4 regions of the Streptomyces sp. NPDC002640 genome follow, and region 4 is predicted to be linked to each of the others. Evidence: riboswitches for the same ligand, from Rfam matches in the RefSeq annotation. Region 4 holds a riboswitch; each other region holds the start of a gene.
The links. Region 4 has a riboswitch for cyclic di-AMP ahead of ACWD3O_RS00055 (M23 family metallopeptidase). Riboswitches for the same ligand answer to the same signal wherever they lie in the genome.
Positions count from the first base shown of each region.

Region 1 (7,265 bases), on a different contig from region 4:
GCAGCAGATTACGTGACGGCCGCGGGCCGCTCCTAGACTGAGCGGCCCGCCAAGGAAGGACAGCACCATGCGACCCGCCCGGTTCCAGACGTTCCTACTCGACACGTTCCGCGCCGCTGGCATGAAGGCCCAGTCGCTCGCCGACGCGGGCGACAGCAAGCACCCCTTCGGTGTGGCTGTCGCCGGGCCGGGCGGCGAGTCCCGGTGGCAGATCACCGGGCAGCTCGCGGAGGGGGAGCGGCACGAGCACGCCGAGGCGCCCATGGAGGGTGACCCGGCGGCGTGGACGGACGCCGGGCCGGACGCCGGGCCGGACGCGTGGCTGGCCGCGGTGATCGGCCGTGTCGAGTCGCCGGAGATCGCCCGCATCGACCGCTGGTCGGCGCGCGAGGGCTCGAAGGCGGACCGCGAAGGGCTCACGATCTTCTTCCACAGCGGCGCGAGGGCGTACGTGCGGAAGATCTAGCCCTCCCCGCTCGGCCGAGAAGGTTGGGCGGGGAGTGCACCACGGCACCACCAGTCAGCACCACCACGTCACCGTGAGGGAGTACGACATGGGATGCACGCACCAGCACTACCCCGGCGAGCGCCGGGACCCCGCCCGCTGCGACGGCAACTGCCCCGTGTGCGGGGCCGGCGTCGGCAGCCAGCCCGGCGAGCCGACCACCATCCACCAGGCGGCGGGCAGCCGCGAGACGTGCCCGGGGTCGGGCGCCCCGGCACTGTGATCTGACCGCCTGACGTGCCACAGGGCCCCCGGCTACGGCTGGGGGCCCGTTCTCGCCACCAGGACCGCGCCGGGAACGCTGAGGGCGTGCGCGACGGCGTACAGGGCGTCGATGCCGACTGCGTGCCGGCCGCTCTCCAGCCGAATGACGGTGCGGACGCCAAGTCCAGCCGCGTGGGCGAGGCGTTCCTGGGAGAGGCCGAGCGGCGCCGCTCGGCTCGGACGCGATCGGCGAGGAGGTGCCGCCACGCGTCGACCGGAATGGCGAGACCCCGGGCACCATGCGGTGCCCGGGGTCTACTCGCTTCAGCCGCTACAGCGACTTCTCCCTGATCACGTCCTCTGCCGTTTTGTAGGCGATGCCGTCGAGGATGTCGTGCTCGCTGACCACGACCTCCTCCGCGCCGATCCGCTCCATGATCGCCTGCAGCACCAGGGCGCCCGCGCCGATCACGTCGACCCGGCCCGGGTGCAGCGAGGGAATCTCCGAGCGCTCGGCGTGGGTGGAGCGCAGCAGCCGCCCGGTGATCTCGCGGACCCGCTCGTAGCCGACGCGGGAGTGGTGGATGGCCCGCGAGTCGTACTCCGGCAGGTCCTGGGCGATGGCCGAGACGCTGGTGACGGAGCCGGCCAGACCGACCAGGGTGCGGGCCTCGCGCAGCGGCACGGTCCGCTCGGCGAGGTCCAGGGCGGCCTCCACGTCGGCGCGGATCGCGGCGATCCGCTCCTCGGTCGGCGGGTCGACGACCGCGCCGCCGTCCACCAGGTGCCGCTCGGTCATCCGCACGCAGCCGACGTCGACCGAGCGCGCGGCGCGGACCTGGTCGTCGCCGACCACGAACTCGGTGGAGCCGCCGCCGATGTCGACGACCAGGAACGGCTTCTCCAGGTCGGTGCGGCCCGCGAGTTCACGGGTCGCGCCGGTGAAGGAGAACTCGGCCTCCTGGTCACCGGTGATCACCTCGGGCTCCACGCCCAGGATGTCCAGCACGCCGGCCACGAACTCGTCGCGGTTCTCGGCGTCGCGGGAGGCGGAGGTGGCGACGAAGCGGATCCGCTCGGCGCCGTGCTTCCCGATGACCGCCGCGTACTCGCGGCAGGCGGCGAAGGTGCGTTCCAGCGCCTCGGGGGCGAGGCGGCCGGTGCGGTCGACGCCCTGGCCGAGCCGGACGACGGTCATCCGGCGGTCCAGGTCGGTCAGCGTGCCGGTGGCCGGATCGCAGTCGGCGACCAGCAGCCGGATGGAGTTCGTACCGCAGTCGACGGCGGCGACCCGGGTCACTTGCCCTCCTCCTCGGCGGGCCGGGCGGCGAAGTACCCGGAGCCGTCCTCCGTCGTCTCCACGACGCCGCCCTCGCCCGCCTGCGGGACGCACCCCTGCGGCGTGACGCACGGGCCCTTGCGCCACCACTCGGGCAGCATGGCGATGGCCTCGTCGCCCAGCGGGTTGACGCCGGGTCCGGCCGCCAGGGAGTGGGCGACCAGGACGTGCAGGCACTTGACCCGGTCCGGCATGCCGCCCGCGCTCGGGAAGCCCTGCAGCACCTCGATCTCGTCGCGGCGGCGGATGTAGTCCTCGTGGGCGGCCCGGTAGGCGGCGGCGAGCTCCTCGTCGGTGCTCAGCCGCTCGGTCATCTCCTTCATGACGCCGTCCGCCTCCAGCGTGCCGATCGCGGAGGCGGCGCGCGGGCAGGTCAGGTAGTACGTCGTCGGGAAGGGCGTGCCGTCCGGCAGCCGCGGAGCCGTCTCCACGACGTCCGGCTGTCCGCAGGGGCAGCGGTGCGCGATGGCGCGCAGACCGCGCGGCGGGCGGCCGAGCTGGAGCTGGAACGCCTCGACGTCCGCTTCGGTGGGCTCGGTGCGCGGGGTGGAGGGCGGGGGCGTTTCCATGCCGGGGATCAGTCTCTCTCGGTCTTCTGCTGCGGTCTTCTGCTGCGGTCTTCTGCTGCGGACGGAAGTCTTGGGGCGGGGCCTCGGGCGACGGCTCCGGGACGGTGGTCCAGGGGGACAGTCTCTCAGGCACGCGCCCCCGCCGACGGCCGGCCGGGGCGGCCGTGCGGCGGCGTGGGGGTCAGCTCGCGGCGTCGGCCCGGTCCACGTCGTCCCAGAGGACGGCGTACCAGGGGCGTTCCGCGACGGGCCGCCCGGTGTCCCGCCGCGGGGCGGCGGAGCCGCGCACGGTGAAGCCGCTCTCGCCCGGCCGCAGGTGGTGCAGCCGCTTCCGGATCTGCTGCTCGGCGTACGCGTCGTCCTTCCACCGCGCCTTGAGGTCGCGCAGGTCCTTCACCCGCTCGCGGGCGGCGTCGCGCTCCTCCTCCAGCTTCGCGACCTCGGCGCGCTGGGAGACGTACTGCCGGGTCGGGTAGGCCAGGGCGACGACCAGGGTGCACAGCACCAGGGCGAGCAGCGCGGCGCGGCCGGTGAGCCGGGAACGGCGTGCCTGACGGCGGGTCTGGGAGCGGTAGACGCGGGCGGCGGTCTGCTCACCGAGCAGCCGCAGCCGGGTGGTCGTGGAGAACCGGTCCCGGTTCTGCGCCATCTTCTCCGCGCCTCCCCGTGGCGTGCCGTGTGCGGCGTGCCGTGTGCCGTGTGCCGTGTGCCGTACGTGCTTTTCCTGCTCTTTCCCCGCACACGGTACGTGACGCCGGGACGCCGTGGGGCGCGGACAGGGGCGTGCCCCCGGAGCCGGGGCTCCGGGGGCACGCGAGGGGCCGTCGGGCGGGTCAGCCCTTGAAGCGCGGGAAGGCGCTGCGGCCGGCGTACACGGCGGCGTCGTCGAGGATCTCCTCGATGCGCAGCAGCTGGTTGTACTTGGCGACGCGCTCGGAGCGGGCCGGGGCGCCGGTCTTGATCTGGCCGCAGTTGGTGGCGACGGCGAGGTCGGCGATGGTGACGTCCTCGGTCTCGCCGGAGCGGTGGGACATCATGCACTTGAAGCCGTTGCGCTGGGCCAGCTCGACGGCGTCCAGGGTCTCGGTCAGGGAGCCGATCTGGTTGACCTTGACCAGCAGGGCGTTGGCGGCGCCCTCCTCGATGCCGCGGCCGAGGCGCTCGGGGTTGGTGACGAAGAGGTCGTCGCCGACGAGCTGGACCTTGTCGCCCAGCTTCTCGGTGATGACCTTCCAGCCGTCCCAGTCGTCCTCGAACAGCGGGTCCTCGATGGAGACCAGCGGGTAGGACGCGACGAGCTCCTCGTAGTACTCCGTCATCTCGGCGGCGGAGCGCTCCTTGCCCTCGAAGAGGTACTTGCCGTCCTTGTAGAACTCGGAGGCGGCGACGTCGAGGGCGAGGGCGATCTGCTGGCCGGGGGTGTAACCGGCCTCCTTGATCGCCTCGAGGATCAGGTCCAGGGCCTCGCGGTTGGAGCCGAGGTTCGGGGCGAAGCCGCCCTCGTCGCCGAGGCCGGTGGACAGGCCCTTGGTCTTCAGCACCTTCTTCAGCGTGTGGTAGACCTCGGTGCCCCAGCGCAGGGCCTCGGAGAAGGACTCGGCGCCGATCGGCGCGATCATGAACTCCTGGATGTCCACGTTGGAGTCGGCGTGCGAGCCGCCGTTCAGGATGTTCATCATCGGCACCGGCAGCAGGTGCGCGTTGGGGCCGCCCAGGTAGCGGAAGAGCGGCAGGTCGCTGGCCTCGGCGGCGGCGTGGGCGACGGCGAGGGAGACGCCGAGGATGGCGTTGGCGCCGAGCGAGCCCTTGTTGTCGGTGGCGTCCAGGTCGAACATCGCCTGGTCGATCAGGCGCTGCTCGGTGGCGTCGTAGCCGACGAGCTCCGGACCGATCTGCTCGATGACGGCGAGGACGGCCTTCTCGACGCCCTTGCCGAGGTAGCGGTTCTTGTCGCCGTCGCGAAGCTCGATGGCCTCGAAGGCACCGGTGGAGGCGCCGGACGGGACGGCGGCACGACCCGTGCTGCCGTCGTCGAGGCCGACCTCGACCTCGACCGTGGGGTTGCCTCGGGAGTCCAGGATTTCCCGGGCTACGACGACGTCGATGGACGGCACGAGCATCTCCTTCTGGGATGTGACGCGGGTGGCGCCGGACCACCTGGTCCGGCACGGGGTGCACAGCCTCCGTGGCTCTGCGAGACCGAGCCTAACCGGCCGGGCGGGATCGGCCAGCCGGTCACCCCCTGTACGGAGGGGTAACAGGAGATTAATTGTTCCGGCTCGAAACAAAAAGCCCCGGAGGCGGATCCGCCGGAAACGGCCCCGCCCCCGGGCGCGTGGTGACGCGCCCGGGGGCGGGGGTTCGTGCGACGGGCGGACCGGTGACCGGTCAGCTCAGGTGGAGCATCTGGCCCGGGTAGATCAGGCGCGCATCCTCGACGACGTCCTTGTTCAGCTTGAAGAGCTTCTTCCAGCCGCCCTTGATGTCGTGCTCCTCGGCGATCAGGCTGAGCGAGTCGCCCTTGACGACCTTGTACTCGCCGTCACCCTTGAGGACCTTCTCGCCGGTGGGCGTGGTGACCTTCTCCTGCTTCTTCGGCTGCTCCGCCTTGGCGGGCTGGGCCGGGGTCTCCTCGGCCTGCGGCGCGGGGGCCGGAGCCTCCTGCTGCGGGGCCTCCTGGGCGGGGGCCTCGGCGGCGCCGCCCTGGTAGGGAGCGCTGGAGAGGCCGGTGCCGCAGTGCGGCCAGGCGCCCGGACCCTGCTCGGCGAGAACCTTCTCGGCTATCTCGATCTGCTGGGCCTTGGTGGCCTGGTTGGCCTGGGCGGCGTACTGGGTGCCGCCGAAGCCGGCCCAGGTCTGGCTGGTGAACTGCAGACCGCCGTAGAAGCCGTTGCCGGTGTTGATGGACCAGTCGCCGCCCGACTCGCACTGGGCGACGGCGTCCCACTCGGACTCGGTGGCGGCGGACGCGGTGCCCGCCGTCAGCAGCGGGGCGGCCACGACCGCGCCGGTGAGACCGGCGACGGCGAGAGCGCGCTTGGCCTTGGACGGACGACGGTGCTTGCCCTGGCAGGTAAACGACATGGAGGTATCCCCTCACCGACGCCTACGAGGTGAGCTGTCGGGTTCGGGCTATGAGGGTCGCCCGGCCGCACACCTCTCGGTGCGCGGCTTCACCCCTAGCCGTTCCGGCGGTCTGACCACCGGGCCGGCACTTACCTGGTTCCCCCGCTCCTGCCTACGGCGCATGACGCGACGACATGTCCCGTACGGCCGTTGGCAGGATTAGGCGTGACGGCCGCCGGGGCCCGCTGGAGCGAGCGGTTTGACGTTAGCCATGCCGCGGCCGGGATTTCAAAGACGATCAGGTCTTATGAGACCCATCTCTCACTTCTCCGGAATCAGACATTCCGGGACGAAAAGGCGGGTAACTCCCCCGATTTTGCCCGCCTTTCGCCCTTCTCCGTCCGTCGCCCCGGCCGCTACGGGAGGGTGAGGACCATGCCCGAGACCAGGCGGTTCGGGTCGTTCCCGATCAGGTCTCGGTTCTCCTCGTAGAGGGCGCGCCAGCCGCCCTTGACGCCTTCCGACTTGGCGATGGAGACCAGGCTGTCGCCGCCCCGCACCTGGTAGGTGTCCGCGGGGGCGGCGTGCCGGCCCGAGGAGCCGGACCCCGTGCCGGTCTCCTCGGCGCTGGGGCCGCGGTGGCGGCCGGAGCCGGAGGAGGACCCGGTGCTCTCCTCCTGGGCGGCGTCGCCGCCGAACAGCGGAGTGTCGTCCTGGAAGAGGGGGCCGTCGCCGCCGCCGAACAGCGGGTCCTCGTCCGACGGGTCCTCGCCCGAGGTGCCGTCCTGCTCGCCGCCGTCGCCGCGGACCGGGGTGTCCTCGCCGGAGCCGCCCTGGCCGCTCTCGTCCTGGCCGGTGCCGCCCTTGCCGGTGTCGTCCTTGCCGGTGTCGCCGCCGTTGCCGTTCTGGCCGTTCTGGCCCTCGCCGGTCTCGGGCAGGTCCGGGATCACCGGGCTGCCGGTGCCGGTGTCCACCAGACCGAGGTCCTGGCCGAGGCCCAGGAGGCCGCCGTCCTGCGCGGAGCCGGCGCCGGGGAAGAAGCCGTGACCCAGGGCGCCGTTCGCGCCCTCGCCGGAGCGCGCCTGCCCGCGGGCGTCGCCCGCCTCGCCGTCCACCGCGCCCGACTTGTCGCCGTTGCCGCTGTTGTCGCTCTTGTCCGCATTGCCGGTGTCACGGGTGCCGTTCAGGTCGCCGCCGGCGGAACCCCAGCCGGAGGCGGAGCCGTCGAAGGCGCCGGGGCCGGTCACGTCGCCGGTCCGCAACGCGTCCACGCCGGTGTCCACCTCGGCGGCGGGGCCGTCCTCGCGCAGACCGTTCATGGCACCGCACGCCAGCCACGGGGTGGCGCCCTGCTCGGCGAGGATCCGCTCGGCCACCGCGATCTGCTGCGAGCGGCTCGCCTCCGACGGGTTGGAGGCGTACGACAGGCCGCCGTGGTCCTCCCACTGGTCCTGGGAGAGCTGCAGACCGCCGTAGAACCCGTTGCCGGTGTCGGCGCTCCAGGCGCCCCCGCTCTCACATTCGGCGACCCGGTCCCAGGTGGCCCCCTCGGCCGCGCCGGCGCTGGAGGCCGCGAACAGCG
Region 1 covers NZ_JBSFVZ010000003.1:79,868-87,132, forward strand. The annotation lists gene ACWD3O_RS05075 (hypothetical protein) at 68-466, shown strand; gene ACWD3O_RS05080 (hypothetical protein) at 555-728, shown strand; gene ACWD3O_RS05085 (helix-turn-helix transcriptional regulator) at 761-976, opposite strand; gene ACWD3O_RS05090 (Ppx/GppA phosphatase family protein) at 1,041-2,009, opposite strand; gene ACWD3O_RS05095 (DUF501 domain-containing protein) at 2,006-2,617, opposite strand; gene ACWD3O_RS05100 (septum formation initiator family protein) at 2,799-3,266, opposite strand; gene eno (phosphopyruvate hydratase) at 3,451-4,731, opposite strand; gene ACWD3O_RS05110 (transglycosylase family protein) at 5,006-5,701, opposite strand; cyclic di-AMP (ydaO/yuaA leader) riboswitch at 5,706-5,873, opposite strand; gene ACWD3O_RS05115 (transglycosylase family protein) at 6,100-7,265, opposite strand, start outside.
Region 1: another riboswitch for cyclic di-AMP. It lies ahead of ACWD3O_RS05110 (transglycosylase family protein); the one in region 4 lies ahead of ACWD3O_RS00055 (M23 family metallopeptidase).

Region 2 (7,265 bases), on a different contig from region 4:
GGTGCGCCGGGCCAGCCGGTTGAACTTCCGCGGGTTGCCGATGGACTCGAGGTACATCAGCGCGACGTCGGTCTCCGGATCGTCGTACCAGTACTGGAGGACGTCGTTGCCGGAGACGTCGGCGCGGTTGCCGGCCGAGACGAAGGTGGACACGCCGGTGACGCCGGTGACCCCGCCGTCCCGCCGGTGGAGGCGGGAGAGCAGGGCGACGCCGATGGCGCCGGACTGGGTGAACAGGCCGATCCGTCCGGCGCGGGGCATCTCGGGCGCGAGGGAGGCGTTGAGCCGGACGTCGGCCGCGGTGTTGACCACGCCGAACGCGTTGGGCCCGATCACGCGCATGCCGAACGCGCGCGCCTGGCGCACCAGTTGACGCTGCCGTTCCCGCCCCTCCGGTCCCAGCTCGGCGTATCCGGCGGAGAGGACGACCAGCCCCTGGACGCCGTGCGCCCCGCACTCGTCGACGACCTCGGGCACCCGGTCGGCGGGGACGGCGACCACGGCGAGGTCGACCGGCCCGTCGATCCCGGCGAGCGAGCGGCGGGCGGGGACGCCGTCGAGTTCGGCGAGGTCCTCGGGGAAGGACGGGTTGACGGCGTGGAGGGCGCCGGTGAAGCCGCCGTCGCGCAGGTGCTCCAGCACGCTGCGGCCCACGCCGCCCCGGCCGCGGCCCACGCCGACGACCGCGACCGAGCCCGGGGCGAGCAGCCGCCGCACGGAGCGGGCCTCGGCGCGCTGTTCGCGGGCCTGCTGGACGGCGAGCGAGCGGTCGGTGGGTTCGAGGTCGAGGTGCAGGCGGACCACGCCGTCCTCGAAGCTGCGCTTCTGGGCGTATCCGGCGTCCGTGAACACCTTGATCATCTTGGTGTTGGCGGGCAGCACCTCGGCGGTGAAGCGGCGCACACCGCGTTCCCGGGCGACGGCGGCGATGTGCTCCAGCAGCGCGGAGGCGACACCGCGGCCGTGGTGGGCGTCCTGCACCAGGAAGGCGACCTCGGCCTCGTCGGCGGGCGAGGAGGCGGGCATGCCGGTGGCGTCGACCCGGTCGTAGCGGACGGTGGCGATGAACTCGCCGCCGACGGTGGCCGCCAGGCCGACCCGGTCCACGTAGTCGTGGTGGGTGAACCGGTGCACGTCCTTGGCGGACAGGCGGGGGTACGGGGAGAAGAACCGCAGGTACTTCGACTCGTCGGAGACCTGCTCGTAGAAGCTGACCAGGCGTTCCGCGTCGTCCTCGGTGATGGGCCTGACGTGGGTGATGCCGCCGTCGCGGAGCACGACGTCGGCTTCCCAGTGTGCGGGGTACTCGTGACGGTCCGACGGGCTCTGCATGCCGCAAGCCTACGGCGCGTGGCCGCTTCGGGCGCGGGTCCGGAGGGCCCCGAGGTTCACGACCAGGTGCACGACGAGCAGAAGGAGGAGGGCGAGGTGCCGGAGATGGCCGAACGGCGGGTGAGGGTGGCGGGGCCGGACGGGCTGCACGCGCGGCCGGCGGCGCGGTTCGTGCGCGCGGCGCAGGAGTCGGGGCTGCCGGTGCGGGTGGCCCGGGCGGACGGGGCCGGGGCGGGGCCGGTGAGCGCGGCGTCGATCCTGAAGGTGCTGGGCCTGGGGGTGCAGGGGGGCGAGGAGATCGTGCTGTCCTGCGAGGGCGAGGGCGCCGAGGCGGTGCTGCGCCGTCTCGCGGAGCTGGTGTCGGAGCCTCCGCCGAGGGGGCCGGGATACGCGATGCCGTGAACTCGTCGGCCCGGAACACCGGCCGGAACGCCGACCGGAACGCCGCTTTTCCCTCGGCCGTGCGCGCCGCCCGCATTTCCGGGCACGCGAAAGCCCCGGGAAACACCTCGGGCCGTAGAAATCGGCATGCGGAATCGAATTCCTCCGCTCTTGTATACGGCCTCGGTGTTAAGTGGAGAGGCCGCCCGTGTTTACGGCATGTTGCGAAGTCCTCACCACGTCCGGGCGCACCGCGTTTCCGCGGTTCTGGCCGGGAATGCGGAGCCGGTGCAGGGCGAGCGAGCGTTCGGTGTGCAGGGCGGTCGTCTGCCGGGCCCGCTCGCCGTCACCCCGGGCCACGGCGTCGACGATGGCGCCGTGCTCGGCCCAGGTCTCGGTGGGGGCGGGCAGCGGGTCCACCGAGTACATCCAGGCGATCTTGTGCCGCAGCTGGGTGAGGGACGAGGTCAGGGCGCCGCTGCCGCAGGCCTGCGCGAGCGTCTCGTGGAACCAGCCGCCCAAGGACCGCAGGTCCTCGCCGTAGCCCCGCCGCGCCCGCTCCTGCCCCAGCCTGACCAGGCCGCGGAGCACCTTGAGGTGGGCCTCGGTGCGGCGCTGCGCGGCCCGGGCGGCGCCCAGCGGCTCGAGCAGCAGCCGCATCTCCAGCAGGTCGGCGGCCTCCTGCTCGGTCGGCTCGGCCACACAGGCCCCGGCGTGGCGCCGGGTGACCACGAAGCCCTCCGCCTCCAGGGTGCGCAGCGCCTCGCGGACCGGGACCCGGGAGACCCCGTAGCGCCGGGCGAGCACTTCCTCGGTCAGCCGGCTTCCCCGCTCGTGGACGCCTGCGACGATGTCGTCCCGGATCGCCGTGCATACCGAATGCGCGGGAATACGCATGCCGACCTCCGCCTCGATGAATGAATTGACTCTAAGGCAATCGACGGCGATTTCCGACGGGAAGGCCCCGCGGGCGGGGAATTTTTGGCCGAGGCCCGCCCGGTGCGCCCGGAATCCTTCCGGAACGACGAAAAAGCCCCCGCCCGGGAAACCGGGGCGGGGGCTTTCGCGCGTGCGGGTGGCGTCAGAGGTTCACGCCGTGGGACCGGAGGTAGGCGACCGGGTCGATGTCGCTGCCGTACTCGGCGGTCATCCGCGCCTCGAAGTGGAGGTGCGGCCCGGTGACGTTGCCGGTGGCGCCGGAGCGGCCGATGTGCGCGCCGGGGGTCACGGCCTGGCCGGGGGTGACGCTGACCGAGGACAGGTGGCCGTACTGGGTGTAGGTGCCGTCGTGCATCTTGATGACGACCTGGTAGCCGTAGCTGCCGCCCCAGCCGGCCTCGACCACGGTGCCGCGGCCCACCGAACGGACCGGGGTGCCGGCGGCGGCGTGGAAGTCGACGCCGGTGTGGCTGCCGGAGGACCAGACGGCGCCGCCGGCCTGGTAGCCGGTGGAGACGTAGGAGCCGGCGATGGGGCTGACGAACATGGTGAGGCGGCGCAGGCGCTCGCGCTCGGCCTCGCGGGCGGCGCGGCGCTCGGCCTCCTCGCGCTCCTTGCGGGCCTTCTCGACGGCGGCCTTCTCGGCGGCCGCCCGCTCCTGGGCCTCGGCCTGCTCGTCGATCTGGTCGGCCACGCGGTCGCCGATGGTGACGACCGGCAGCAGGCCGGTGGTCTCGTTGACGGAGGTCTCGGCGGCGGACGTCTCGGCGGCGGAGGCGGGAGTGGCCAGGGTGCCGACGACGCCGGTGGTGGTGAGAGCGGCGAGGCCTGCCAGGCCGGCGGTGGTGCGGCTGGTCCGGCCGGGACGACGGTGCCTGCCGGAGGCGCAGTTGAACGCCATGAAGTGGCTGAGTCCTTTCCTTCCCTCTCGCCTGCCGGGTTAGCTGTCGGGTTCGGAGCAGGAAGGTCTCCTACGGGCGTCTCCCCCCGTGCGCGCGTTGTGCGCGCGCCGTGCGGAAGGCGCCCGATTCACCCCAGGGGTTGCCGCTTGTGGGTCCCCGGCTCCCCTGGCTCGCGCCGTACGGGGATTAGGCGATGACTGCCCGGCGCCGCGGGCGCGGCGCACAAGTGTGGCGGACAGCCGGACCGAAGCTAATGGCGTGATCATTCGGATCACAAACGGATCAAGGCTTTTGTAGCGCATCCCACAGGGCAAACCGGACTCTTCCCCACGCAACGCCCGTTGAACGGGACGAAGCGGGCCCCGGCGACCAGATCGGTCACCGGGGCCCGAACCGGCCTGTACGGGCGGCTACTCCGCGCGGACCACCGTCACCTCGCCGATGCCCAGGTCGCGGACCGGGTCGGCGATCTGCGCGGCGTCGCCGACGAGGACCGTGACCAGGCGGTCCACCGGGAAGGCGCTCACCGCGGCCGCCGTGGCCTCCACGGTGCCGGTGGCGGCGAGCTGCTGATAGAGCGTCGCCTGGAAGTCGTCCGGCAGGTGCTGCTCCACCTGGTCGGCCAGGGTGCCGGCCACGGCGGCCGCCGTCTCGTACTTCAGCGGGGCGACGCCCACCAGGTTCTGCACCGCGGTGTCGCGTTCGGCGTCGGTCAGGCCGCCCTCGGCCAGCGTGCGCAGCACCTGCCAGAGGTCCTGCAGCGCCGGGCCGGTGTTGGGCGTGTCCACCGAGCCGCTGATGGCCAGCAGGGCCGCGCCCGAGCCGTCGGGCGCGGAGCGCAGGACCTGGGCGAAGGAGCGGACGCCGTAGGTGTAGCCCTTCTCCTCCCGCAGCACCTTGTCCAGCCGGGAGGTGAGCGTGCCGCCGAGGCAGTAGGCGCCGAGCACCTGGGCGGGCCACACCCGGTCGTGCCGGTCCGGACCGGTGCGGCCGATGAGCAGCTGGGTCTGCACCGAGCCCGGGCGGTCCACGATCACCACGCGGCCGGTGTCGTCCGCCGTCACCGCGGGCACCGGGTGCGGGTCCGCCGGGGAGCCCGTCCACGCGCCGAGGGTCTCGGCCAGCAGGGCGTCGAGGTCGACGCCGGTGAGGTCGCCCACCACCACGGCGGTCGAGGTGGCGGGGCGGACGTGCCGCTCGTAGAAGGCGCGCACCGCGGCCGCGTCGATCTTCCCGACCGTCTCCTCGGTGCCCTGGCGGGGGCGCGCCATCCGCGACCCGGCCGGGAAGAGCTCCTTGTAGAGCTCCTTGGCGGCGCGGCGGGCCGGGTTGGCCAGCTCGTGGGGGATCTCGTCGAGCCGGTTGCGGACCAGCCGGGACACCTCGTCCTCGGCGAACGCGGGGGCGCGCAGCGCGTCGGCGAGCAGACCGAGGGCCTTGGGCAGCCGGGAGACCGGCACCTCCAGGGAGACCCGCACACCGGGGTGGTCGGCGTGCATGTCCAGCGTGGCGCCGCACCGTTCGAGCTCGGCGGCGAAGTCCTCCGCGGAGTGCTTGTCGGTGCCCTCGGCGAAGGCGCGCGCCATGACGGTGGCGACGCCGTCCAGTCCGGCGGGCTCCGCGTCGAGCGGCGCGTCCAGCAGCACCTCGACCGCCACGACCTGCTGGCCGGGGCGGTGGCAGTGCAGGACCGTCATGCCGTTGTCCAGCGCGCCGCGTCCGGGGGCGGGGAAGGCCCACGGCTTGGGCTCGCCGGCCTGCGGCATCGGGTGGAACTCCATCGTGGCCAGCTCGGTCACTTGGCCTCCTCCTCGTTCTCGTCGGCGGCCTCGTCCGCGCCCTCCGGGGTGATCGGCTCGTACACCAGCACCGCGCGGTTGTCGGGGCGCAGCCGGGCCTTGGCCACCTCCTTGACCTCCTCCGGCGTCACCTCCAGGACGCGCCCGACGGCGGTCAGGGCGAGCTGCGGGTCGCCGAACAGCACGGCGTAGCGGCAGAGTTCGTCGGCGCGGCCGGCGACCGTGCCGAGCCGGTCCAGCCACTCGCGCTCCAGCTGCGCCTGGGCGCGCTCCATCTCCGCGGCCGTGGGGCCCTCGGCGGCGAGCCGCGCGAGCTCCTCGTCCACGGCGGCCTCGATCACCGGGACCTCCACGTCGCCGGAGGTCTTGACGTCCAGCCAGCCCAGTGACGGGGCGCCCGCCAGGCGCAGCAGGCCGAAGCCGGCCGTCACCGCGGTACGGTCGCGGCGCACCAGCCGGTTGTAGAGCCGGGAGGACTCGCCGTAGCCCAGGATGGTCAGGGCCACGTCGGCGGCGTCGCAGGCGCGGGTGCCGTCCTCGGGGAGGCGGTAGCCGGCCATCAGCGCGCGGGCCGGGACCTCCTCGCGGACGACCTCGCGGATCTCCTCGCCGATGACCTCGGGCAGCGCGCCGTCCCGGGGGGCCGGCTTGCCGTCGTGGGAGGCGATGGAGCCGAAGTACTTCTCGACCCAGGCGAGCGTCTGCTCCGGGTCGATGTCGCCGACCACCGACAGCACCGCGTTGTTCGGCGCGTAGTAGGTGCGGAAGAACGCGCGGGCGTCCTCCAGCGTGGCGGCGTCCAGGTCGGCCATCGAGCCGATCGGGGTGTGGTGGTACGGGTGGCCCTCCGGGTAGGCGAGGGCGAAGATCTTCTCGAACGCCGTGCCGTAGGGGACGTTGTCGTACCGCTGGCGGCGCTCGTTCTTGACGACGTCGCGCTGGTTCTCCATCGACTCGTCGTCGAGGGCGGTGAGCAGGGAGCCCATCCGGTCGGCCTCCAGCCAGAGCGCGAGCTCGAGCTGGTGGGCCGGCATGGTCTCGAAGTAGTTGGTGCGCTCGAAGCTGGTGGTGCCGTTGAGGGAACCACCCGCGCCCTGCACCAGTTCGAAGTGCCCGTTGCCCTTCACCTGGGCCGAGCCCTGGAACATCAGGTGCTCGAAGAGGTGGGCGAGGCCGGTGCGGCCCCGGACCTCGTGCCGGGAGCCGACGTCGTACCAGAGGCACACCGCGGCGACCGGGGTCAGGTGGTCCTCCGACAGCACCACCCGGAGCCCGTTGGCGAGGCGGTGCTCGGTAGCGGTGAGGCCTCCTGAGCCTGCCTCGGCTGTGGCCGTGTGACCCATGGGCATGTACGTCCCTTCGATCGCGTCGAACATTCGGAACCGATAACGCTGATAACGCTGACAACTCTGAGAACGCTGAGAGTGCGAACTGCCTGTCACTGTATGCAACCGTGGCGGGGTACCGCCCGGTTCCCGGTCCGGCACATTGCCGCCCGATCCGGCGACGCGCTCCGCCGCGGGGCCCGGACCCCGCTCCCTGCCGGGCGCGGGAGTGTGCTGGGATGGGCGGCGCCCACCGACCCGACGTCCCCGCCGCGGGACAGGAAAGGACGTTCCGATGCGCAAGGCCCTGACCGTGACCGCCGCCCTGGTCGCGGGCGCCGTGCTGCTCACCGGATGCGGAGGCTCCGGCGACGACGAGGCGGCGAAGGGCGGGAGCGCCGCGTCCTCCCCGCGGACCGAGGAGTCCCCGCGGGCCGAGGAGTCCTCGCAGCCCGCGCCGGCGGAGAAGGGGATCGACGGCACCTGGCGGACCGTCAACGACAGTCCCCTGGACACCCTCGAGATCACCGGCACCGAGGTCGCCACCACCGGCGAGCTCGCCTGCGCCGGCACGCTCGAGGGCGTCA
Region 2 covers NZ_JBSFVZ010000006.1:217,467-224,731, forward strand. The annotation lists gene ACWD3O_RS10920 (bifunctional acetate--CoA ligase family protein/GNAT family N-acetyltransferase) at 1-1,332, opposite strand, end outside; gene ACWD3O_RS10925 (HPr family phosphocarrier protein) at 1,438-1,734, shown strand; gene ACWD3O_RS10930 (GntR family transcriptional regulator) at 1,903-2,610, opposite strand; gene ACWD3O_RS10935 (M23 family metallopeptidase) at 2,795-3,553, opposite strand; cyclic di-AMP (ydaO/yuaA leader) riboswitch at 3,567-3,757, opposite strand; gene ACWD3O_RS10940 (M16 family metallopeptidase) at 3,965-5,353, opposite strand; gene ACWD3O_RS10945 (M16 family metallopeptidase) at 5,350-6,702, opposite strand; gene ACWD3O_RS10950 (hypothetical protein) at 6,974-7,265, shown strand, end outside.
Region 2: another riboswitch for cyclic di-AMP. It lies ahead of ACWD3O_RS10935 (M23 family metallopeptidase); the one in region 4 lies ahead of ACWD3O_RS00055 (M23 family metallopeptidase).

Region 3 (7,265 bases), on a different contig from region 4:
GCGAGGAGGCGGCCGCCACCCAGCGGTCGTACGCGGCGGTCAAGTTCCTGCTCTACAACCTGGCCGGCGGCCTGATCATGCTGGCCGCGGTGATCGGGCTGTACGTGGCGGCGGGCAGCTTCTCGCTCCCGGACATCGTGGCCGCCCGCGCCAGCGGCGAGCTGGAGATGGCGACGAACACCGAGCGGCTGCTCTTCCTCGGCTTCTTCCTCGCCTTCGCGGTGAAGGCGCCGCTGTGGCCGCTGCACACCTGGCTGCCCAACGCCATGGGCGAGGCCACCGCCCCTGTCGCCGTGCTGATCACCGCGGTGGTCGACAAGGTCGGCACCTTCGCGATGCTCCGCTTCTGCCTCGGTCTCTTCCCGGAGGCCAGCAAGTGGGCCACCCCGGTGGTGCTGGTGCTGGCGCTGATCAGCATCGTCTACGGGGCGCTGCTGGCGGTCGGCCAGCGGGACATCAAGCGGCTGGTGGCGTACGCGTCGATCTCCCACTTCGGCTTCATCATCCTCGGCATCTTCGTGATGACCAGCCAGGGCCAGTCCGGCGCCACGCTGTACATGGTCAACCACGGGATCTCGACGGCGGCGCTGATGCTGGTGGCCGGCTTCCTGATCTCCCGCCGCGGCTCGCGCCTGATCGCCGACTACGGCGGGGTGCAGAAGGTCGCCCCGGTGCTGGCCGGCACCTTCCTGATCGGCGGTCTGGCCACCCTGTCGCTGCCCGGACTCGCCCCGTTCGTCAGCGAGTTCCTGGTGCTGGTGGGCGCGTTCGCCCGGTACCCGGTGGTCGGGATCATCGCCACCTTCGGCATCGTCCTGGCCGCGCTCTACACGCTGGTGCTCTACCAGCGGACCATGACCGGCCCGGTCAAGCCCGAACTGACCAAGCTGCCCGACCTGCGGGTGCGTGAACTGGCGGTCGTCGCGCCGCTGATCGCCCTGCTGATCTTCCTGGGCGTCTACCCGAAGCCCCTCACGGACCTCGTCAACCCGGCGGTCCGGCACACCATGTCCGACGTGCAGCAGCACGACCCCGAGCCCGAGGTGGAGGCGGCCAAGTGAGCGCATCAGCCGTCCACGGCCTGTGGACAGACCTGGCCGCACCCGCGGCCGAGCCGATCGCGAAGATCGAGGCCCCCACGATCGAGTACGCGCAGCTCTCGCCCGTGCTGATCGTGATCGGCGCGGCGGTGCTGGGCATCCTGGTGGAGGCCTTCGTGCCCCGCCGGGGCCGCTACCCCGCGCAGCTCTTCCTCGCCGCCGTCGCGCTCGCCGCCGGCTTCGCCGCCGTGGTGGCGCTGGCGGTGAGCGGCTACGCCACCACCGAGGCCGGGATCGCCGCCGAGGGCGCGCTCGCCGTCGACGGGCCCGCGCTGTTCCTGCAGGGCGTGGTCCTGCTGGTCGGCCTGGTGGCGCTGTTCACCTTCGCCGAGCGGCGCCTGGACCCGGCGGCGCACGGCAACCAGGTGGACTCCTTCGCCGCGCAGGCGGCGGCGGTGCCCGGCAGCGAGGGCGAGAAGGCGGCCGTGAAGGCCGGTTTCACCACCACCGAGGTCTTCCCGCTGCTGATGTTCGCGGTCGGCGGCATGATGGTCTTCCCGGCCGCCAACGACCTGCTGACCCTGTTCATCGCGCTGGAGGTCTTCTCCCTCCCGCTGTACCTGCTCTGCGCGCTGGCCCGCCGCAAGCGGCTGCTGTCGCAGGAGGCCGCGGTCAAGTACTTCCTGCTGGGCGCCTTCGCCTCGGCGTTCACCCTGTTCGGCATCGCCCTGCTGTACGGCTACGCCGGCTCGGTCTCCTACGGCCGGATCGCCCAGGTCGTCGAGGGCACCGTCCAGGACGTCAGCCCGGCCCTCGCCGGGACCATGGGCAACGACGCGCTGCTGCTCCTGGGTGCCGCTCTGGTCACGATGGGCCTGCTCTTCAAGGTCGGCGCGGTGCCGTTCCACATGTGGACGCCCGACGTCTACCAGGGCGCTCCCACCCCGGTGACCGGCTTCATGGCGTCGGCGACCAAGGTGGCGGCCTTCGGCGCGCTGCTGCGGCTGCTGTACGTGGTGCTGCCGGGCCTGCGCTGGGACTGGCGGCCGGTGATGTGGGCGGTGGCCGCGGTGACCATGGTGATCGGTGCGATCGTCGCCATCACCCAGACCGACATCAAGCGGCTGCTGGCCTACTCCTCGATCGCGCACGCCGGGTTCATCCTGGCCGGTGTGATCGCGGCGAGGCCCGAGGGCATCTCCTCGGTCCTCTTCTACCTGGCCGCCTACTCCTTCGTCACGGTCGGCGCCTTCGCCGTGGTGACGCTGGTGCGCGACGCGGGCGGCGAGGCCACCCACCTGTCCAAGTGGGCCGGGCTCGGGCGGCGTTCGCCGCTGGTGGCGGCGGTGTTCGCGGTGTTCCTGCTGGCCTTCGCGGGCATCCCGCTGACCTCCGGGTTCGCGGGCAAGTTCGCCGTGTTCAAGGCCGCCGCGGAGGGCGGCGCGGCGCCGCTGGTGGTGGTCGGCGTGCTGTCCTCGGCGGTCGCGGCGTTCTTCTACATCCGGGTGATCGTGCTGATGTTCTTCAGCGAACCCAAGCCGGAGGGGCCGACGGTGGCGGTGCCGTCGCCGCTGACGACCACGGCGATCGCGGTCGGCGTGGCGGTCACGGTGGTGCTGGGCGTCGCCCCGCAGTACTTCCTCGACCTGGCGACCTCGGCAGGCACCTTCGTCCGCTGACGGCCGGCCCGCACCTGCAGGCGCGCCCGCCACCTGAGGCCGACCCGCCGCCTGACGGCGGCTCGCCCCACCAGGCGCCGGCATCCACGCCGAAGGCCCGGCTCCACCAGGAGCCGGGCCTTCGGCGTACACGCGGGGAGCGCGGCCGGGGCCGCGGCAGGGGTCGCGCGGCCGAGGCCGCGGCGGGGGTCAGCCCGCCCGGGGCCGCGGCGGGTCAGCCCGCCCGGTGCACGACCGCGTCGCACAGGTGCACCAGCGCCGTCCGCGCCTCGCACTCCGGCAGCGGGGTCAGCGCCGCCCGGGCCTCCTGCGCGTACCGCACCGTGTCCGCCCGTGCCTCCTCCAGCGCCGGGTGGGCCCGCAGCCGCGCCACCGCCTCGGCGAGCCGCGCCTCGTCCGTCAGGTCGGAGTCCAGCAGCTCGCACAGCTCGACGTCCTCCGCCAGCCCCAGCCGCTCCACCCGCTCGCGCAGGCGCAGCACCGGCAGGGTGGCGATGCCCTCGCGGAGGTCGGTGCCGGGGGTCTTGCCGGAGTCCGAGGACTCGGAGGCGATGTCCAGGACGTCGTCGGCGAGCTGGAACGCCACGCCGAGCCGCTCGCCGTACTGGGTCAGCACGTCCACGACCTGGTGGTCGGCGCCCGACATCAGCGCGCCGAAGCGGCAGGCGACCGCGACCAGCGAGCCGGTCTTGCCGGCCATCACGTCGAGGTAGTGGTCGATGGGGGAGCGCCCCTCGGCCGGACCGGCGGTCTCCAGGATCTGGCCGGTGACCAGGCGCTCGAACGCCTCGGCCTGCACCCGTACCGCCTCCGGGCCCAGGTCGGCCAGGATGTGCGAGGCCCGCGCGAACAGGAAGTCGCCGGTGAGGACCGCGACCGAGTTGCTCCAGCGGCTGTTGGCGCTGGGCACCCCGCGGCGCACCTCGGCCTCGTCCATGACGTCGTCGTGGTAGAGGGTGGCGAGGTGGGTGAGCTCGACGACCACGGCCGAGGGGACGATGCCCGGGGCGTCCGGGTCCCCGAACTGCGCGGCGAGCATCACGAGCAGCGGGCGGAACCGCTTGCCGCCCGCCTTCACCAGGTGCTGCGCGGCCTCGGTGATGAACGGGACCTCGCTCTTGGTGGCTTCGAGCAGACCTTCCTCGACGGCCGCCATGCCGGCCTGGACTGCGGCCTCCAGCGCCTGGTCCCGAACCCTCAGCCCGAACGGCCCGACCACGGTCACGAGGGGTCTCCTGTCTGCTGGTGTGTGTCGACGGTTACACGGTTTGTCGATAGGTCATTGCCATCACCCCACTCAGCGTATCCGGTCAGCTTTCGATCACCGACAGCCCCCACCCGCCAGATGGCCGGAGACACCCCTGTCCGGTTTAGAAGGGTTGTGCGGGTAGTTTCGCATTCACTCCTTTTGGGTGGCCAACGGCTGATCCGTGACATGAGCCACAGGAGCGGGTGGCCGGATGGATGGGGCGGCTGGCCCGAACTCGGCTCTGGCAAAAGCCAGTTGGGGTGGCCCGGTGCGGGCGGGCGAGGGGCAAATCACCCGTAACCATGATCAAGGGTCTTGATCATCCGAGTTCGTACTTGTTTCGGACATTCGCTCTCACATACGTTTCGCGCCAGCCGGGTGGAACGCCGAGTCCTGCCGCCGTCCGGTCCTCACTGATCCATTCCACGCACGGCAGGAGCGGGGGACCCAGGTACACCGCCGGACCGGAGCGCGCTCCGGACGGCTCGGGGTGAAGCCTGCCGCCCGCCAGGGCGACGGGCCGGGCAGCCTTTCTGGCCCGAACCCGACAGCTCACCTCGCAGGCGCCGGAAAGGAAGAGCGCAATGTCCCGTCTCACCCGTACCGCCTCGGCCCTGGCCGTCGCCGCGGCCGTCGTCGCCACCCCGGTCATGGGTGCCACCGGCGCCTGGGCCGCCGAGACCCCGGCCGCCCAGACCTCGGCCGCCCAGACCTCGGCCGCCCAGGCCAAGGTCGCCGTCGCCCCGGGCAACAAGGTCACTCACCTGGCCGCCACCCAGGACAACCTCGACGGCTGGATCCGCGAGGCCCTCGCCGTCATGGCGAAGAACGGCATCCCGGGCACCTACGAGGGCATCCACCGCAACGTGATGCGCGAGTCCTCGGGCAACCCGCTCGCCATCAACGACTGGGACATCAACGCGATCAACGGCATCCCCTCCAAGGGGCTGCTGCAGGTGATCGACCCCACCTTCGACGCGTACCACGTCGAGGGCACCGAGCCCTCGCCGTTCGACCCGGTCGCCAACATCGTCGCCGCCTGCAACTACGCGGCCGACCGCTACGGCTCGATCGACAACGTCAACGGTCCCTACTGACCGACCCCGTCACCCGTGGCTCACGGGGACGGGAACAACCGCTCGAGGACGACGGCCACGCCGTCGTCCTCGTTGGTCGTGGTGACCTCGTCGGCCACCGCCTTCAGGTCGGCGTGCGCGTTGGCCATGGCGACGCCGTGGGCCGCCCATCTGAACATGGGCACGTCGTTCGGCATGTCGCCGAAGGCGATGGCGTCCTCCGGGCCGAGGCCCAGCCGGGACGCCGCCATGGCCAGGCCGGTCGCCTTGGTGACGCCGTGCGGCTGCAGTTCGACGGTGCCGGGGCCGGACATGGTCGCCGTCGCCAGCGAGCCCACCGCGGCGGCGGCCACCGCGGTCAGCTCGTCGTCGGTCAGCCGGGGGTGGGCCAGCAGCACCTTGGTGATGGGCCGCTCCCACAGGTCGTCGCGCCGGCCGACCCGCACCGCGGGCAGCGTCGGCCGCGCCATCCGGTAGCCGGGCTCGATCAGCGTGAGCCCCTGGACGCCGTCCTGGTCGACGGCCGCGTACACCTGGCCCACCTCGGCCTCGATCTTGCCGAGCGCGGTCTCCGCCAGCTCCCGGTCCAGGGTCATCGACCACACCAGGCGGTCCCGGTCGGCGTCGTAGAGCTGGGCGCCCTGGCCGCACACCGCGAAGCCGCCGCCGATGCCGGCGAGCAGGTCGCGGACCCGCGGCGCGGGGCGGCCGGTCACCACCAGATGGCGGGCCCCCGCCCTGGCCGCGCACCCCAGTGCGGCGCGGGTGCGGGGTGAGACGGTGTCGTCGTCACGCAGGAGCGTGCCGTCCAGGTCGGTGGCGACGAGCGCGTACGCGGGGAGCGCACGGGAGGGGGGCGCATAGGCGGCGGGTGCGGGCATGATCAGAGAATACGGATCCTCCGGCGCGCCCCCGTGACGGGTTGACAGCTCAGCGTGATGTGTGCAATAGGGCGTTGGTCATCTCATCTGAGCGATCACTCGTCCAGCGAGGCCAGGAGTTCGACCACGCTCTCGCCGTGGGTGGCCAGCTTCTTCTCGCCGATGCCGCTGATCCCGCGGAGCTCGTCCACCGAGGACGGGCGGGCCGCCGCGATCTCGCGCAGCGTGGCGTCATGGAAGACGACGTAGGCGGGGACGCCCTGCTCACGGGCCCACTCGGCCCGCCACGCGCGCAGCGCCTCGAAGACCGGCTGGAGTTCCTCGGGCAGCTCGGCCGCGGCAGCCGCGGCCTTGGCCTTGCGCTCACCACGGGCGGAGGGCGCCTTCTTGGGCTCCTTGCGCATCGGCACCTGCCGCTCGCCGCGCAGCACGGCGGCGCTGCCCTCGGTCAGCACCAGCGTGCCGTACTCGCCCTCCACCGACAGCAGGCCCTGGGCCAGCAGTTGGCGGATCACGCCGCGCCACTCGCCCTCGGCCAGGTCCTCGCCGATGCCGAAGACCGAGAGCTGGTCGTGGTCGAACTGGATCACCTTGGCCGTGCGCTTGCCGAGCAGGATGTCGGTGATCTGGGTGGCGCCGAACTTCTGGCGCCGTTCACGGTCCAGCCGGACCACGGTGGACAGCGCCTTCTGCGCGGCCACCGTGGCGTCCCAGGTCTCCGGCGGGCTGAGGCAGGTGTCGCAGTTGCCGCAGTGCTCCTTCTCTGCCTCCTGGCCGAAGTAGGCGAGCAGCTGGCCCCTGCGGCACCGCACCGTCTCGCACAGGGCCAGCATGGCGTCCAGGTGGGCCTCGGCGCGGCGGCGGAAGGACTCGTCGCCCTCGCCCGACAGGATCATCTTCCGCAGCTGGACGACGTCGTTGAGGCCGTAGGTCATCCAGGCCGTCGACGGCAGTCCGTCGCGGCCCGCGCGGCCGGTCTCCTGGTAGTAGCCCTCGACCGACTTCGGCAGGTCCAGGTGGGCCACGAAGCGCACGTCCGGCTTGTCGATGCCCATGCCGAAGGCGATGGTCGCCACGACCACCAGGCCCTCCTCACGCAGGAACCGGGCCTGGTGGCGGGCGCGGGTCCCGGAGTCCAGGCCCGCGTGGTACGGCACCGCGTCGATGCCGTGGGAGGTCAGGAACTCGGCGGTCTTCTCGACCGAGTTCCGGGAGAGGCAGTAGACGATGCCGGCGTCGCCCTGGTGCTCCTCGCGCAGGAAGGCCAGGAGCTGCTTCTTCGGTTCCGCCTTGGGCACGATCCGGTACTGGATGTTCGGCCGGTCGAACCCGGCGACGAA
Region 3 covers NZ_JBSFVZ010000002.1:392,524-399,788, reverse strand. The annotation lists gene ACWD3O_RS04465 (NADH-quinone oxidoreductase subunit M) at 1-1,061, shown strand, start outside; gene nuoN (NADH-quinone oxidoreductase subunit NuoN) at 1,058-2,719, shown strand; gene ACWD3O_RS04455 (polyprenyl synthetase family protein) at 2,934-3,944, opposite strand; cyclic di-AMP (ydaO/yuaA leader) riboswitch at 4,376-4,547, shown strand; gene ACWD3O_RS04450 (transglycosylase SLT domain-containing protein) at 4,553-5,065, shown strand; gene ACWD3O_RS04445 (HAD family hydrolase) at 5,086-5,925, opposite strand; gene recQ (DNA helicase RecQ) at 6,021-7,265, opposite strand, start outside.
Region 3: another riboswitch for cyclic di-AMP. It lies ahead of ACWD3O_RS04450 (transglycosylase SLT domain-containing protein); the one in region 4 lies ahead of ACWD3O_RS00055 (M23 family metallopeptidase).

Region 4 (7,265 bases):
GTGTCCGCGTACGCCACGCCCGCCTCGCGGTGGCTCATATCCCCGGCCGACACCTCGGTGGCGCGCGAGGCCGCGGCCGTGGAGGGCTCCGGCGCGCCGCTGAAGGTCGGCCACAGCGACGTCCGCAAGCTGCGGGAGGCGGCGGAGGACGCGCGGCGGTGGGACTCCAAGTACGGCGGCGGGGACTGGCGGTCCTCCATGGTCCCCGAGTGCCTGCGGGTCGAGGCGGCGCCGCTGCTGCTGGGCTCGTACTCCGACGACGTGGGGCGGGCCCTCTTCGGCGCCAGCGCGGAGCTGACCCGGCTGGCCGGCTGGATGGCCTTCGACACCGGGCAGCAGGAGGCCGCCCAGCGCTACTACATCCAGGCGCTGCGGCTGGCGCGGGCGGCGGCGGACGTGCCGCTGGGCGGGTACGTGCTGGCGTCCATGTCCCTCCAGGCCACCTACCGGGGCTTCGGCGACGAGGGCGTCGACCTGGCCCAGGCGGCCGTGGAGCGCAACCGGGGGCTGGCCACGGCCCGCACGATGAGCTTCTTCCGCCTGGTCGAGGCGCGGGCCCACGCCAGGGCGGGCGACGCGGCGGCGGCGGGGACGGCGCTGAAGGCCTCCGAGAGCTGGCTGGAGCGGTCCCGCGAGGGGGACAACGACCCGAGCTGGCTCGGCTTCTACGGCTACGACCGGTTCTGCGCCGACGCAGCGGAGTGCTACCGGGACCTCAAGGCGCCGGGGCAGGTACGGCGGTTCACCGAGCAGGCGCTGTCCCAGCCGACGGAGGAGTACGTGCGGTCGCACGGGCTGCGGCTGGTGGTGTCGGCGGTGGCCGAGCTGGAGTCGGGGAACCTGGACGCCGCGTGCGAGCAGGGGGTGCGGGCGGTGGAGGTCGCCGGGCGGATCTCGTCCGCGCGGACGACGGAGTACGTGCGGGATCTGCTCACGCGGCTCGAGCCGTACGGGGACGAGCCGCGGGTCGTCGAGTTACGCGAACGGGCCCGCCCCCTCCTCGGCACCCCGGCCTGACGTCACGCCCTCCGCGGGCAAGGCGCGCCCGCGCGACGGCGGGGTGGGCTCGCGCGGCGAACCGCGCGGGACGGCGGAGGCGGCAGGCCCGCGCGGTGGGTCGTCGGTGAGGGTGGTGTCGTCGGCGAGGGTGGTGTCGTCGGCGAGGGTGGTGCGGGGTGCCGGGGGTGGGCGGCCCGTAAACTCGGGGCATTGTGTCTGACGACCTGAACTCCCACCGTCGCCCCCCGCGAACCCCCCGGTTCCCGGACGGACCGCAGCCCGACCCGGCCGGCTCCCACTTCGAGCGGCGCATCCGCAGCTTCCAGCCCCGCCGCAGCCGTGTCACCACCGGCCAGGCCGACGCCATCGACCGCCTCTGGCCCCTGTGGGGCCTGGACATCGACGGCCGCCGCACCCTCGACCTCACCGACCTGTTCGGCAACGGCCACCCCGTCGTGCTGGAGATCGGCTTCGGCATGGGCGAGGCGACCGCCCAGATGGCCGCCGACGACCCGTCGACCAACATCCTCGCGGTGGACGTCCACACCCCGGGCCAGGGCAACCTGCTCGGCCTCGCCGAGAAGGGCGGACTGACCAACGTCCGCGTGGCCAACGGCGACGCGATCATCCTGCTCCGCGAGATGCTCACGCCCGACGCGCTGTCCGGGCTCCGCGTCTACTTCCCGGACCCCTGGCCCAAGAAGCGGCACCACAAGCGGCGGCTGGTCCAGCCCGAGTTCCTGGACCTCGCCGCCACCCGGATGCGCCCGGGCGCCGTGCTGCACTGCGCCACGGACTGGGAGCCGTACGCCGAGCAGATGCTCGAGGTGCTGACCGCGCACCCCCGCTTCGCGAACACCCGGCCCGACGGCGGATTCGCCCCCCGCCCGGAGTTCCGCCCGCTCACCCGGTTCGAGGGGCAGGGGCTGGACAAGGGGCACGTCGTCCGCGACCTGCTGTTCCGCCGCGTCTGACGCGGCGACCGCCGGAGCCGGGGCGACCGCCGGAGCCGGGGCGACCGCCGACGCCGGGACAACCGCCGGCGCCGCGGCAACAGAGCGGGCCCCGGCAACAGCGCGGGCCGCGGCCACCGCGGCGCCGGGTCAGGCGGAGGCCTCGTCCAGGCGCGCCAGTTCCGCCTCGCTGAGCCGGAGGTTCGCCACCGCCGTGAGGTCCGGCAGCTGCTGCGCCGTGCGCGCGGAGGCGATCGGCGCCACCACCGTCGGCCGGGAGGCCAGCCAGGCCAGCGCGACCGTGGCCACCGCAGCGCCGTGCGCCCCGGCGATCGCGTCGAGCGCGTCCAGCACCCGTCGGCCCCGCTCGCTCTCCAGGTGCTTGCCCGCACCCGCCGCACGCGGGCTGTCCACCGCGGCCCCGGGGCGGTACTTGCCGGTCAGGAACCCGGACGCCAGCGCGTAGTAGGGGACGGCGGCCAGCCCCGCCCGCTCGGCGACGTCCCGCAGCGGACCTTCGTAGGTGTCCCGGGAGACCAGGTTGTAGTGCGGCTGGAGCGCCACGTAGCGGGCGTAGCCCTCGCGCTCGGAGAAGTCCAGCGACTCCTGGAGCCGCTCGGCGCTGATGTTGGACGCGGCGATCGCCCGCACCTTGCCCTCGCGGACGAGCTGGTCGAGGGCGAGCAGGATCTCCTCGACCGGCGTGTCGGGCTGGTCGTAGTGCGTGTAGTAGAGGTCGATGTGGTCGGTGCCCAGTCGCCGCAGCGAGGCCTCCGCAGCCGCCTTGATGGTGGCGGCCGACAGGCCGCGGTACTGCGGGTGCTGGCTGACCTTGGTGGCGACGACCACCTCGGAGCGGTTGCCCCGGGCCTTCAGCCACCGGCCGATGACGGTCTCCGACTCGCCGCCCTCGTTGCCGTCGGCCCAGGCGGAGTAGGAGTCGGCGGTGTCGACGAAGTTGCCGCCGGCCTCGGTGTACGCGTCGAGGACGGCGAAGGACTCCCGTTCGTCGGCGGTCCAGCCGAAGACGTTGCCGCCGAGGGCGAGCGGGAAGACCTCGAGTCCGGACGTGCCCAGCTTGCGCAGTTCAGTCATGTCCGTGGACAACGCGCCCGCCCGGCGGGTCATTCCGGCCCTCCGACACTCCGTCAGAACACCGTCGTGACACCGCCGGGCGGGCGGGGAAGGTCAGAGGTTGACGCCCCGGTCGGCCAGCCAGGCCCTCGGGTCCACGCCGTCCCCGCCACCGGGGTGCACCTCGAGGTGCAGGTGCGGGCCGGTGACGTTGCCGGTCGCGCCCACGCGGCCGATGACGTCACCGGTGGTGACCTTCTGGCCGACGCTCACGTTGATCGAGGACTGGTGGCAGTACCAGATCTCGGTGCCGTCCTCGAGGGTGAGGACGGTCCGGTAGCCGTACGAGCCGGACCAGCCGGCCTCGGTGACGGTGCCCGAGTGGACGGCCTTCAGCAGGGTGCCGGTGGGGGCCGCCAGGTCGAGACCGGTGTGGTAGCCGGACGACCACATGGAGCCGGCCTGCATGTAGGTGGAGGTGACCGTGTAGGACGCGGCGGGCGCGACGTACTGGGTGGCCAGCTTGGCGAGACGCTCGGCCTCGGCCTTGGCCTTGGCCTCCTGCTCGGCCTTCTCGGCGGCGGCCTCGCGGGCCTCGGCCTCGGCCTTCTCCTTGGCGGCCTTCTCGGCGGCGGCCCGGGTGGCGGCCTCCTGGGCCTCCTGCTCGGCCTGCGCGTCGGCCTCCTCCTGCTGCTGGGCGGCCTGGGCCATGATGCGGGCGCGCAGGGCCTCGCCGGCGTCGCCGGAGGACGCGGTCTCGGCGGGGGCGACGCCCATCTCACCAAGGACGCTGGGCGCGTCGTCGGCCACGGTTTCGCCCTCGGACCCGCCGGGAAGCAGGGAGGTGACCGGGTCGAGCGACGGCATGTTCGGCATGGTGATCTGCACGGGAGCCTTGCCGGGGGCGGCGGTGGCCATGCCCCCCGCGCCGACGGCGGCGATCACGCCCACGCCGAGGACGGTCGAACTCCGCGCGAGACCGCGCTGCTTGGTTACCCGGTGGCGGCCTCTCTGGACGGATCCCTCGCTGGGGTTCCACTCCTCGTGGGAAGCCTGGTCGGCGAAGGCGGTGGCGGGGCCGTACGCGTCGACAGCTTCACGCCGGCTCGGCACGAAAGCCAGATCAGGGGCAGGGCGGTTGGACGCCACGGGGGCGTTCTCCTTTCCTTCCGTTCGCCTACCGGGTTAGCTGACGGGTTCGGAGCGGGAAGGTCTCCTACGCGCGTATACAGCGATACGCCCGATTCACCCCAAAAATGGTTCCCCGGTTCCCTTGCGGGATTCGGCAGAGCGCACGGAGCCGTCGCTTGTGACGGCTGGGACAGCCGCGCGCTGCGTTATCGAACGTTAATAGAAGCGGTGGCTCAATTCCAAGCCGTTCCTTCACATCACCCGACGCTTTGGCCCGAACCTATGGATACCGAACAGGGCGAAACGGACATGGCTTCGATCACACGTCACCGACCGGATTGGCTTGATCACCACGCACCCCGCAGGCCCCACCCGACCCGCCCGTAACCCGTTCCAGCCCGTCCCGGCCCGCTCCGGCGCGCCCACGGCCCCGTCCCTCCGGGTCAGCCGCAGCGCACGGCGAGCAGCGCCATGTCGTCCTCCACGTCGCCCCCCGCGTGCAGGGCCACGTCCTCGGTCAGGAAGCCCAGCAACTCCTCCGGTTCGCGGAACACCCTGCCGTTCAGCCGCTCGACCGGGTCGTAGAACACGCCGTCGGCGTCCCGGGCCTCGGTCAGGCCGTCCGTGTAGAAGAGGACGATGCTGCCCGGGCGCACCTCCACCGGGGACCCCGACCGGGCCGGGCCGACCAGCTCGCCGAGGGCGAGCGGCCCGCCGTGCTCCCCCACCTCGAGGTACCGCGGCTCGGTCCCGGCTTCCAGCAGCAGCGGCGGCGGGTGGCCGTGGTTGACCACCTGCACCGTCCGGCCGTCGCGGGTGAACTGGGCGAAGACCGCCGTGACGAAGCCCTCGGCCTTCTCCAGCTCCACCCCCCGGCGCTCCCGCTCCCGCATCACCGCCTGGTCCATCCGGTGGCCGCACTCCTCGATGGTGGGGGCCCGCTCCGCCACCTCGCGGAAGACGCCGACCACCACCGCCACGGCCGCGACGGCGGTCATCCCCTTGCCCCGCACGTCGCCCAGCATCAGCCGCACGCCGTAGGGGGTGTCCTGCACGGCGTAGAGATCCCCGCCGAGGTTCGCCTCCTGCTGGGCGGCCTCGTACCGGGAGGCGACGTGCAGCGCGCCGAACCGCGTCTGCGGCTGCGGCATCACCGCCCGCTGCGCGGTCTCGGCCATCTCCCGGGCGGAGGCGAGCCGTACGTCCCCCCGGCGGACGACGGTGTTCACCACGCCGGCCAGGGCGGACACGATGACGACGGTGAGCAGCTCGGTGGCGAACTGGGCCGCCGAGAGCGCGTCGCGCAACAGCAGCACCGTCACCGTGCAGACCACCGACAGCAGCCCGATCACCAGGGTGGCGCGCAGCGTGTAGAGGGGGGCGGCGATCAGCGGCGCGGCGGCGAAGAACGGCACCGGGGTCACGTCCGGCGGGGTGACCCGGTCGTAGGCCAGGCCGAACAGCAGCGTGAGGAACGGCAGCACGCGCAGGAACATCCGCGCGTGGTGCACCCACCGCCGGTGGCGTCCGACGGCGGGGGGTTCGACCGCCGGGTCCACCGGTCCGCCTCGCCGCAGCATGCCCTCCATGGTTCCGCTCCCGGCCGGAACCGGCGACCGCTGGGCCTCCGCCCGGCTGAAGCGGCGCCCAGCGGACGGGCAGACGTGCGGACGTGCAGACGCAAACACTCAGGGCCGGAATCCTGAAAGGATTCCGGCCCTGAGCCTTCAGTAGCGGGGACAGGATTTGAACCTGCGACCTCTGGGTTATGAGCCCAGCGAGCTACCGAGCTGCTCCACCCCGCGTCGTTGTGTCTTTACTGTACGACATACCTGCGGGGAAAAGCGAATCGGTTCACGCCGACCCGCCGAGCAGGTGCCGGTTGGGCGCCTTCGCGCGCTCCGCGAGCTCGGGGTAAGCGGTCAGCAGCACCACCTCGGCCCCGCCCGCGGCCAGCACCCCGCTGCCGTCCGCACCGGGGACGAAGGTGTCGGGCTCGCGCCAGGCGGTGACCACGCGGCGCACCCCGGCGTCCAGGATCAGCCGGGCGCACGGCGCCGGGCGGGAGGCCCGGCGGGCACAGGGCTCCAGGCTGCTGTAGACGGTGGCCGCGGGAAGCCGCGGGTCGGCGGGGTCGATCTTGGCCAGCGCGGCCTCCTCCGCGTGCACCACCGGGTCGCCGCCCTCCCGGGAGTGGCCCCGGGCCAGCTCGGTCCCGTCCTCGGCCACCACCACGGCCCCGACGCTGAACGCGGTCGTGGACGGCGGGCACTCCTCGGCCAGGTCGCAGGCGACGGCGAGCCAGTGGCGGTCGGCGGCCGAGGCGAGCGGGCCGGCGCCCGGGGCCACGGGCCGGTAGCGGGCCAGCACCATGTCACCCACCGGCCGGGTCTCCTCCAGCCGCAGCCGGCCGGGCGGGTAGGCGCCGGGCCCGAACAGCCGGGGCGCGGCGGGGTCCCCGACCAGCAGCGGGGCGACGGCGAGCTGGAGCTCGTCGGCGAGGCCCTGCCGCAGCAGCTGGGTGTGGACGCTGCCGCCGCCCTCCACCATCAGCCGCCGCACCCCGTACGCGGCGTGGAGGTGCTCCAGGACGGCCCGCCAGTCGAGTTCCGGCCCCACCGGCACCACATCCACCAGGTCCACCACGTCCGCGCCGTCCGCTCCGTCCGCGTCGTCGATCCGGCCACGCAGCGCCTCCTGCGCCCGCGGTGCGCCCCTCCCGGTGGTGTAGACGGCCTTGCGGCCACCGGTCCGCCAGAAGTGGGCCGTGGGGTCGAGTTCACCCGATCCGGTCACCAGGACCTTCAGCGGAAACTCCGGCCGCCCGGCGGCGACGCGCGCGGCACGGCGCTCCGGCGAGCGGATCACCAGCCGGGGGTCGTCGGCCCGCAGGGTGCCGGCGCCGATCAGGATGGCGTCGCTCGCCGCCCGGACCTCGTCCACCCGGTCGAAGTCCTCGGGGCCGGACAGCAGGAGCCGTTCCGGCCCGGCGTCGTCGAGGTGGCCGTCGAGCGAGACGGCGGCGGAGAGCAGGACGTAGGGGTGCGGCATGGGGCGGCTCCGGGACGCACGGCGGCGCATGGTCCGGCCGGGTTCGGCCGGGCGCAT
Region 4 covers NZ_JBSFVZ010000001.1:12,543-19,807, forward strand. The annotation lists gene ACWD3O_RS00040 (MFS transporter) at 1-1,017, shown strand, start outside; gene trmB (tRNA (guanosine(46)-N7)-methyltransferase TrmB) at 1,212-1,973, shown strand; gene ACWD3O_RS00050 (aldo/keto reductase) at 2,103-3,047, opposite strand; gene ACWD3O_RS00055 (M23 family metallopeptidase) at 3,141-4,175, opposite strand; cyclic di-AMP (ydaO/yuaA leader) riboswitch at 4,186-4,324, opposite strand; gene ACWD3O_RS00060 (PP2C family protein-serine/threonine phosphatase) at 4,601-5,737, opposite strand; tRNA gene ACWD3O_RS00065 (tRNA-Met) at 5,889-5,962, opposite strand; gene ACWD3O_RS00070 (dihydrofolate reductase family protein) at 6,012-7,208, opposite strand.